One region of the Pseudocitrobacter sp. CD920760 genome, then DNA from elsewhere that is predicted to be linked to it. Evidence: predicted binding sites of a transcription regulator. Region 1 holds the regulator's gene; the other holds the start of a gene.
What was found. Region 1 encodes Fur, which represses iron uptake genes when iron is present. Its sites were predicted from a motif close to ATAATAATGAGAACNACTATCAA; they were not measured.

Region 1 (4,535 bases):
TGGCAAACGTAGTACGCTGGCGCTGGCTATTGCCGGTGTCACAGCAATGTCGGGCCTGGTAGTTGTTCCCCAGGCGAGTGCAGCAGGCTTTGTCGATGACTCCACGTTAACGGGCGGCATCTATTACTGGCAGCGTGAGCGTGACCGTAAAGATGTGACCGATAACGACAAATATAAAACCAACCTTTCTCACTCCACCTGGAACGCCAACCTCGATTTCCAGTCCGGCTATGCTGCTGATATGTTCGGCCTCGATATTGCGGCGTTTACCGCTATCGAAATGGCAGAATCCTCAGAAAGTGGTCACCCGAACGAAATTGCGTTCTCGTCTAAAAATAAAGGCTACTCGGAAGATTACTCCGGCGATAAAAGCGGTGTGAGCCTTTATAAAGCCGCTGCGAAATTTAAGTATGGCCCGGTTTGGGCGCGTGGTGGTTATATTCAGCCAACCGGCCAAACGTTGTTAGCGCCGCACTGGAGCTTTATGCCAGGCACCTATCAGGGTGCAGAAGCGGGCGCGAACTTTGATTACGGCGATGCTGGCGCGCTGAGCTTCTCCTACATGTGGACCAATGAATATAAGGCCCCATGGCATATCGAAATGGATAATTTCTACCAGAACGATAAGCGCACGAAAGTCGATTATCTGCACTCCATCGGTATGAAATATGACTTCAAAAATGACCTGGTACTGGAAGCGGCATTTGGTCAGGCGGAAGGCTATGTCGATCAGTACTTTGCCAAAGCCAGCTACAAATTTGATATCGCCGGTAGCCCGCTGTCTACCAGCTATCAGTTCTACGGTACCCGCGATAAAGTGGATGACCGCACCGTAAACGATATTTATGACGGCACCGCGTGGTTGCAGGCGCTGACCTTCGGTTACAAAGTGGGGCAGGTTGACCTGCGTCTGGAAGGGACCTGGGTTAAGGCTGAAGGCCAGCAGGGCTACTTCCTGCAGCGTATGACGCCAACCTACGCCTCCTCTAACGGTCGCCTCGATGTGTGGTGGGATAACCGTTCTGACTTCAACGCCAACGGCGAAAAAGCGGTGTTCTTCGGTGCGATGTATGACCTGAAGAACTGGAACCTGCCGGGCTGGGCTGTAGGTGCATCATACGTCTACGCCTGGGATGCCAAACCGTCTACCTGGCAGATCAACCCGGACGCGTACTACGACAAAAACAAAACTATCGAAGAGTCTTCTTACAGCTTCGATGTGGCATACACCGTACAGGAAGGCCGCGCGAAAGGTACTCTGTTAAAACTGCACTTCACCCAGTACGACAACCACTCGGATATCCCGAGCTGGAGCGGTGGTTACGGCAACATCTTCCAGGATGAACGTGACGTGAAATTTATGGTTATCGCACCGTTCACCATCTTCTGATAAGTATTCAGGCGGGCCGCAGAGCCCGCCGTGTCGTATAAGGCTAATAACATGAAAAAAACAGTGATGATTGCTGCGCTGGTCGCGGCGCTGGCGGGCTGCGCTCAGTCTGAAGCACCAAAAGAAGATACGCGTTTAAAAGATGCCTATAGCGCCTGTATCAACACCGCAGAAGGCTCGCCGGAAAAAATCGAAGCCTGCCAGCAGGTGCTGAACGTGCTGAAGCAGGAGAAGGCGCACCAGCAGTTTGCCAATCAGGAGACCGTGCGGGTAAGCGATTATCAGGCGTGCATTCTGGCGAGAAAAACCGGTAACGATCAGGCCGTGAAGAAAGATTGCGGGTTAATCTGGCAGGAAATTCGCAGTAATAACACGACAAAGTAAGACAATAAGGCCTGCACAGAGCCGGGGACCTAAAGCGTCTCCGGCTTTTTTTGTCTTTACAGAGGCAATAAAAAAGCCAACCCGAAGGTTGGCTTTTCAGAATCTCGAAGAAATTACTTCTCTACGCCATCGTGCGCGTGTTCATCTTCGCGGCAGTCGCCCTCAGCACAGTGACCATACAGGTACAGGCTGTGGTTGGTTAAGCGGATACCGTGTTTCGCGGCAATTTCACGCTGACGAGCTTCGATGGAATCATCGCTGAATTCGATAACCTTGCCGCAGTCGAGGCAGATCAGGTGATCGTGATGGTGTTGTTGAGTCAGTTCGAAAACGGACTTGCCACCTTCAAAATTATGGCGCGTGACAATGCCCGCGTCATCAAACTGGTTCAGAACGCGGTAGACGGTCGCCAGACCAATCTCTTCACCCATGTCGATCAGGCGTTTGTATAAGTCTTCCGCGCTGACATGGTGATTGTCTGGTTCCTGAAGCACTTCCAGGATCTTTAACCGGGGAAGTGTGACTTTCAGGCCAGCCTTCTTTAATGCGGTATTGTTGTCAGTCATGCGGAATCTGTCCTGTTGCTAAACGATTGACTTCCAAACGCGGAAGTATCACAGAGAGTGCACCGAGTGTAATGCGTCTCATTATAGAATGACGCCTTCTAAATGAAAACAGCAAGACCTGGGCGAATAAAGATTTCGAAAACGAGGCTTGACCAGCAAACTCGCTAAATTCAGAAGATATTGTACAGATTTACGCTCAAAAGTTAAAAAATTGTAGCTATTATTTTGATTGCTTCTACCTATTAATGCGGCGTGATTTGAAAAGTCACGCCGCATCAAGAATCAGGCGTTTTTGATCTCTTCCAGATGCAGCTCTTCAGAAATCTGTTTTACCCATTTTTCTACACGTTCAGCGGTCAGTTCCGGCTGACGATCTTCATCAATAGCCAGACCTACGAAGTGGTCGTCATCGGCCAGGCCTTTAGAGGCTTCGAAGTGGTAACCCGCTGTTGGCCAGTGGCCGACGATGGTCGCACCGCGCGGTTCGATGATGTCGCGGATAGTGCCCAGCGCATCACAGAAGTATTCCGCATAGTCTTCCTGGTCGCCGCAGCCGAACAGTGCAACCAGTTTGCCATTGAAATCAACTTCTTCCAGCGTCGGGAAGAAATCGTCCCAGTCGCACTGGGCTTCACCGTAGTACCAGGTAGGGATACCCAGCAGCAGAATGTCGAATGCAGCCAGGTCTTCTTTGCTGCTCTTGGCAATGTCATGCACGTCGGCAACGTCTTTACCAAGCTGTTTCTGAATCATTTTTGCAATATTTTCGGTATTGCCGGTGTCGCTACCAAAGAAAATGCCAACGATTGCCATGAGTTAAATAACCTCTTGAAACTTAATGATATGGTGGTGGCGTATTGCCCACAGATAAGGGCAATCATAGCAGAACAGAGAAGGGTGCGGAATCAGCAATCGTACCGGACTGCACACTCTGCTACATGAAAGCGGGATTTTATGAAATTTTCAGAGCTTTTCCTGCGCGCGAAGCAGGGCTAACTGGCTCATCAGAATCTCTTCGATAAGCTCACTGCGACTCATATCGCGCGCGGTTGCCAGTTCGTTCAGGGCATCTACCGCATCGTTATTGAGTTTCAGCTCGACGCGCTTCAAACCGCGAACTTTATCGCGTTTTAATTGATTACGCTTATTGATGCGCAGCTGTTCGTCACGCGAAAGCGGATTGGTTTTGGGTCTTCCCGGCCGACGCTCATTTGCGAACAAATCAATTGTCGTTCGGTCCGTTTGTTCTTTTGCCATGATTCAGAGTGACTTCGGGGAAACAAGCTACCGGGAAACGCCCGGTGCAGACAGCGCGCAATCATACATCAGTGCAACCGACACGCCAACGACCACGGCCATAATGGCGCGCGGTCGTTGAGTTTTTAATCAGTCTGCTAAATATCGGCGGATGGCGCGCAGCACCGCGTCCGGTTTTTCCGCATGCACCCAGTGGCCAGCGCCTGCAATGACGTGCGCACGCGCCTGTGGGAATTGCGAGAGCAGGTCGTTACGGTAAGTTTCGGTAACATAAGGCGAATTTCCGCCGGGGATAAACAGTGCCGGATGATCCCACGCCGGAATCGTCTCCCAGCCGACGATGTGCGGGTACTGATCCCACAGCACCGGTACGTTAAAGCGCCACTCGCCGTCAACAAACGACTTCAGCAGAAACTGAATCACACCTTCTTCGGCTAAAAATTCGCGCATCACGGTTGCGGCCTGCTGGCGTGAGGAGACACCTGCGTTGGTGACTGCGTTAATCGCCGCAAAAATCTCATCGTGGCGACGCACATGATAATCCACCGGCGCGATATCAATAGCGACCAGATTATCGATGCGTTCCGGGGCTAGCGCGGTCAGGGCCATCACCGCTTTGCCGCCCATCGAGTGACCAATCACCGTGGCTTTCTCGATGTTGTGGGCGTCGAGGGTATCCAGCAGATCCTGGGCCATCGCCGGGTAGTTCATCTCATCCGCTCGCGGAGAAAGACCGTGATTACGCATATCCACTTGCAGGATATCGTGGTCGGTCACCAGGTCGCGCGCCAGTACGCCAAGGTTGTCCAGGCTGCCGAAAAGGCCGTGAACGAGCAGAATGGGGGAATTATTGTGCAGGTTTTGTGCAGATTGCGCTCGGGTATTCAATTTCATAGCAAAGTTCTTTTTTTCGCTCTGTCGGGTTAGGGTATTATGTT
Region 2 (4,535 bases), 2.3 Mb from region 1:
ATGCTGCGTGTGGTTTGCGAGCTGCTGGAATTTTGAGTCTGGCTGATTTGATAGTCGCTGCGTAAACGCCATGCGCCAAGATTCGCCCCTGCGGTGCCATAGCTATTATAGTTTTCACTGTGCTCACCGTGATTTGGGCGATAGGTGCTGGCGAATAAATTGTAGTCCAGCATCAGACCCGCAACGCCTTCGTCCCATGTAGAGGGCGGCATCCAGGTATCGGATTTCCACGCCAGCATAGCCTGTGGAATAGCAATATCCAGTTGCTGATTGGCCATATCCAGTTTAAAAGTGATTTCTGGCTGCGCGCTGAAGTCGACACAATTCGCTTTAACAGTCAGCGCCTGGCGAATGTCTTCTTTTAGTCCGAGCTGATCGGCGAGTTCAGCGGGGATGCACACCGCTATCTTTTCGTCCTGTTTTCTCCAGCTCAATTGCCTGCCTGAAGAAATAAGGTTTTTATTGACCGTGACGGAAACGAAGTAATCGCCTGGTGCAATGGCGGCTTTCTCTTTGAACTGGGAAACGTCGACACTATCGCGCATGGATTTATCCAGCACGTTTAAATTAAATTCAACGGCCTGAGCGGAAAGGGCCAGTAATAACCCACAGCCTGTGGCGAGCAGCTTGCAGTTATCCATGGCGTCCATACCGGGGGTTGTGCAAAGAAGAAAAGAACGGGTGGCCGTCATGGCCACCGGGATTCTTAGTTATATATCAGCGTATAGTTTGCAGTTGCGGTGACGTCGCCAGCGGTGACATTATCGGAGCCGATTTTTTCCATCCACGCCTGGAACGGCAGGATTTGCGTACTGGAATCTACGTTCAATATGAGTTCTTTTGCTGTACCCAATGTTATATTGTTACCGTCGCCGTCCCTCAGACGCACACCAACATTGGTGGCGCCGCCTGCAAAGGTATTACTGAGCAGTTGAGTGCCATTGACGACGCTTGTACTGGTGAAAGTGACGTTGACTTTCGATATCGTCCCGCCGGCACCATCGTCGGCGTTTTTAAGAGCGCAGTTTTCTAGCGTAATGCTGGAATCGGCGGGTTCAGAGTGGATGTTGGTATTAATATAAGTATCGGTTACATCGCCAAGATCAACCTTTTTATCGACATCCTCTTTTTTGATGGAGCATGGCGCGCTGATGACCAGACCGGTAAAGGTAATTTTACCACTGCCGCCATCAACCTCCGCCAGCGCATAACCGGAAGTGAGCGCGGTCATCATTAGCGCCAGTAATGCTTTTTTTCCTGAATTCATACAATATATCCTTTGTGAAGAGGGCTAATATTTTTAATGGGAGGGGGCTAAGGCTGGAGTATATCGTAAGAAATAGTAAGCTGGTTTTAGTTAAATTAAATGCGTGCAGAAGGTAATCTTAAATAATTTTGTTTGTTAATGCTTTTGGGGGATTGTATTTACCGTTTGATTATATTCGGGGCGGCGTTAGTTGTTTTCGTAATTATTAAATCAATAAAATTTAAATGTTTCAATAAAATAACCAGGAATTAAGATTACATTTAGTTAGCATATGTAACGTAGAAAACAAACGATATGCGCCATACGACTCATTTACCGCATGGCGCAGAATGTTAGCCCAAGCCAATCGCTTGTAGCAGTACCAGACTTAGTCCCATCACCGACATCCCGCAAAGAACACCGTAGCTTGGGTTGTTATTAGGGTCGATTTCTTTTGCCAACGGCATTAATTCATCAACCGACAGCGCCACCATAATGCCAGCCACTGCCGCCATAATCGCCGCCATGACCACCGGAGATACCAGACTGCCGAGGATAAGCCATGCCAGAACGCCGCCAAGAATTTCCGCCATCCCTGAAATGCCTGCCCAGAATACCGCCTTGCGCTTGGAGCCTGTTGCTGCATATATCGGCCCGGAAACGGCAAGACCCTCGGGAATATTGTGCAGGGCGACGGCAAAGGCAATACCGACGCCGAGTTCAAGATTATTGCTGGCCGTTACAAAAGTGGCTATCCCCTCCGGGAAATTATGCAGGCTGATCCCCAGCGTTAATAATATCGCCGTGCGGCGAAGGTTGGACGGCAGGGGTTTCACGTCCGCAGGGGGCAAATCCTGTGGATGCGCATGCGGTAACAGACGGTCAAGGGCAAAATAGCCAAGCAGCCCGACGACGAACATGCCATAGCCCAGTAGCGGGGACATGCCTTCTGTTTTCAGCGCGGCTGGTAGCATTTCCATCAATGAAATCAGCAGCATTATTCCTGCGGCAAAGCCGAGAGAAAACGCCAGCACGCGGTTAGATGGTTTTTGCCCGATAACGCCAAGGATGGCGCCAATAAACGTGGCCGCACCCGCTAATAAGGTCAGAATTAAGGGTACCGACATCGTTTACTCCTTATGATAATGATTATCATTTATACTAAAAGTTGTCGTCCATTACGAGAGACTTATTGCGTCTTTACTCCAGCTTACATTCAAATTTTCTGAAGATCATCATCACGCTTATCTGAGTTTCACCCTGTCTAAAACAGGTTAATGTAGTGTTATTACATCGTACTCTTTATGAGGATAACACCATGTCTCGTACCCGAATGCCAGCGTTGTTTTTAGGTCACGGTAGCCCGATGAACGTGCTGGAAGACAACATCTATACCCGTACCTGGCAGCGTCTGGGCGAGACGTTGCCTCGTCCAAAAGCAATTGTGGTGATTTCCGCCCACTGGTTCACCCGGGGAACCGGCGTGACGGCCATGGAAACGCCGAAAACGATTCATGATTTTGGCGGCTTCCCGCAGGCGCTGTATGACATTCACTACCCGGCACCAGGGTCTCCGGCATTGGCGCAGAAATTAGTTGAACTGCTGTCACCGGTGCCTGTGACGCTGGACAATGAAGCCTGGGGTTTTGACCACGGCTCATGGGGCGTGTTGATCAAGATGTACCCTAACGCGGATATTCCGATGGTGCAGTTAAGCATCGATAGCACCAAACCGGCGGCGTGGCATATGGAGATGGGGCGTAAGCTCGCCAGCCTGCGCGATGAGGGGATTATGCTGGTGGCCAGCGGCAACGTGGTGCATAACCTGCGGACCGCGAAATGGCACGGAGATGGCACGCCGTACCCGTGGGCAACGTCGTTTAACGACTACGTGAAAGCCAACCTGAACTGGAAAGGGTCGCTGGAGCAGCATCCGCTGGTGAACTATCTGGAGCACGAAGGGGGAGCATTGTCGAACCCGACGGCGGATCACTTCCTGCCTCTGCTGTATGTGCTGGGCGCCTGGGATGGCGAAGAGCCTATCACGATTCCGGTGGACGGGCTGGAGATGGGAAGCTTAAGCATGTTGTCTGTTCAAATCGGGTAGTTTTTTGCCGGGTGGCCCTGCGCTTACCCGGCCTACGAATAGCCCGCTCTGTTAATGTGTTACGGACTGTCGGTAGGCCTGATAAGCGCAGCGCCATCAGGCTTTTTTCATCCTCTGATAAGCTTTATGCCCCAGGCTGCGCTCATAATCAGCAGCAGCACCAGGCAAGTTCCGAAAGCCAGCATGCACGCCTGCGCCATATTCATAAAATGCCATGGCGGCAGGAGATACCAGCCTTCTGAGCTTTGGTACAAATTAACAAACCAGTGTTGGGTGCTACTAAGTGTGACGCCATCAGGCACGATGGGCGCATCATAGCCGCAGTCGCCGGTCGGTTTAAACCATTCCGGCGCCCACTGCGCCAGCGGCAGATTAAAGGGAAAAGTAGGATCTGTTGAACAGCCCTGCACGCCAAACAGCGCGTCGGGGTCCGGGTTATGCACCGCATAATGGATACCGTTCAGCTTGATCGAAAACTTGATCCCCATGATGCTGCCGTAGAACGCCATCACGCAGCCAATCAGCTTCAGGATAATGTTTTTTGGGTTTATCGCCGCAATTACGCCGCCAAACACCATCACAAACATCGCGTAGCGAATATAAACACACTGTTCGCACGGTGCCATGTAGAGATAGATCTGGAAGAATGAGTGCGCCAGCACGATAAGCGCGCCCATTGCGATAGCCATAAACAGCCACAGAAAGCGCCGTTCCTGCCACCTCACCAGCGTATCGACCGGCGTTTTGCGCAGGTCTCTCAATAATCCCTTAATGAAAGCCATAAGCATTTCCCTGTGTTATTTGCTCGCCAGTTCGTGAATCAGGTCTGCCATAGCGTCGATGGATTTAATATTCTTGGTGTAGATCAGATATTTACCATTAACTACATAGGCCGGAACGCCCTGGATTTTGGCCACATCGTAGGCTGCTTTCCATTTTTCCAGCGTTTCCTGAACCGCAGGTTCCTTCAGCGCGGTTTCAAAATCAGCCTGGCTCATACCCGCGGCATCAAGGCCGGTTTTGATAAAGGCAGCGGGATCTTTACCGTCAGACCAGCGCTCTTTTTTGTCGTGATACGCTGCGTAGTAAGCGAATTTTGCTTTTTTAAACTGTGAGTTAGCATCAAAAAGAGAAATGCCTGCGGCTTTATCTTTGGCAATTAACACAGCAAACACTTCGCTG

Region 2: zupT (zinc transporter ZupT) is a predicted target of Fur. The motif match lies at 2,380-2,402, and genes of this name have one in related genera.

What each region holds. Positions count from the first base shown of each region.
Region 1 covers NZ_CM173490.1:1,554,779-1,559,313, forward strand. The annotation lists gene chiP (chitoporin ChiP) at 1-1,390, shown strand, start outside; gene chiQ (ChiQ/YbfN family lipoprotein) at 1,442-1,774, shown strand; gene fur (ferric iron uptake transcriptional regulator) at 1,888-2,340, opposite strand; gene fldA (flavodoxin FldA) at 2,623-3,153, opposite strand; gene ybfE (LexA regulated protein) at 3,304-3,597, opposite strand; gene ybfF (esterase) at 3,727-4,491, opposite strand.
Region 2 covers NZ_CM173490.1:4,489,572-4,494,106, reverse strand. The annotation lists gene AC1MKH_RS21045 (fimbria/pilus outer membrane usher protein) at 1-650, opposite strand, end outside; gene AC1MKH_RS21040 (fimbrial protein) at 707-1,267, opposite strand; gene zupT (zinc transporter ZupT) at 1,600-2,373, opposite strand; gene ygiD (4,5-DOPA-extradiol-dioxygenase) at 2,565-3,353, shown strand; gene dsbI (protein-disulfide oxidoreductase DsbI) at 3,461-4,135, opposite strand; gene AC1MKH_RS21020 (thiol:disulfide interchange protein DsbA/DsbL) at 4,151-4,535, opposite strand, start outside.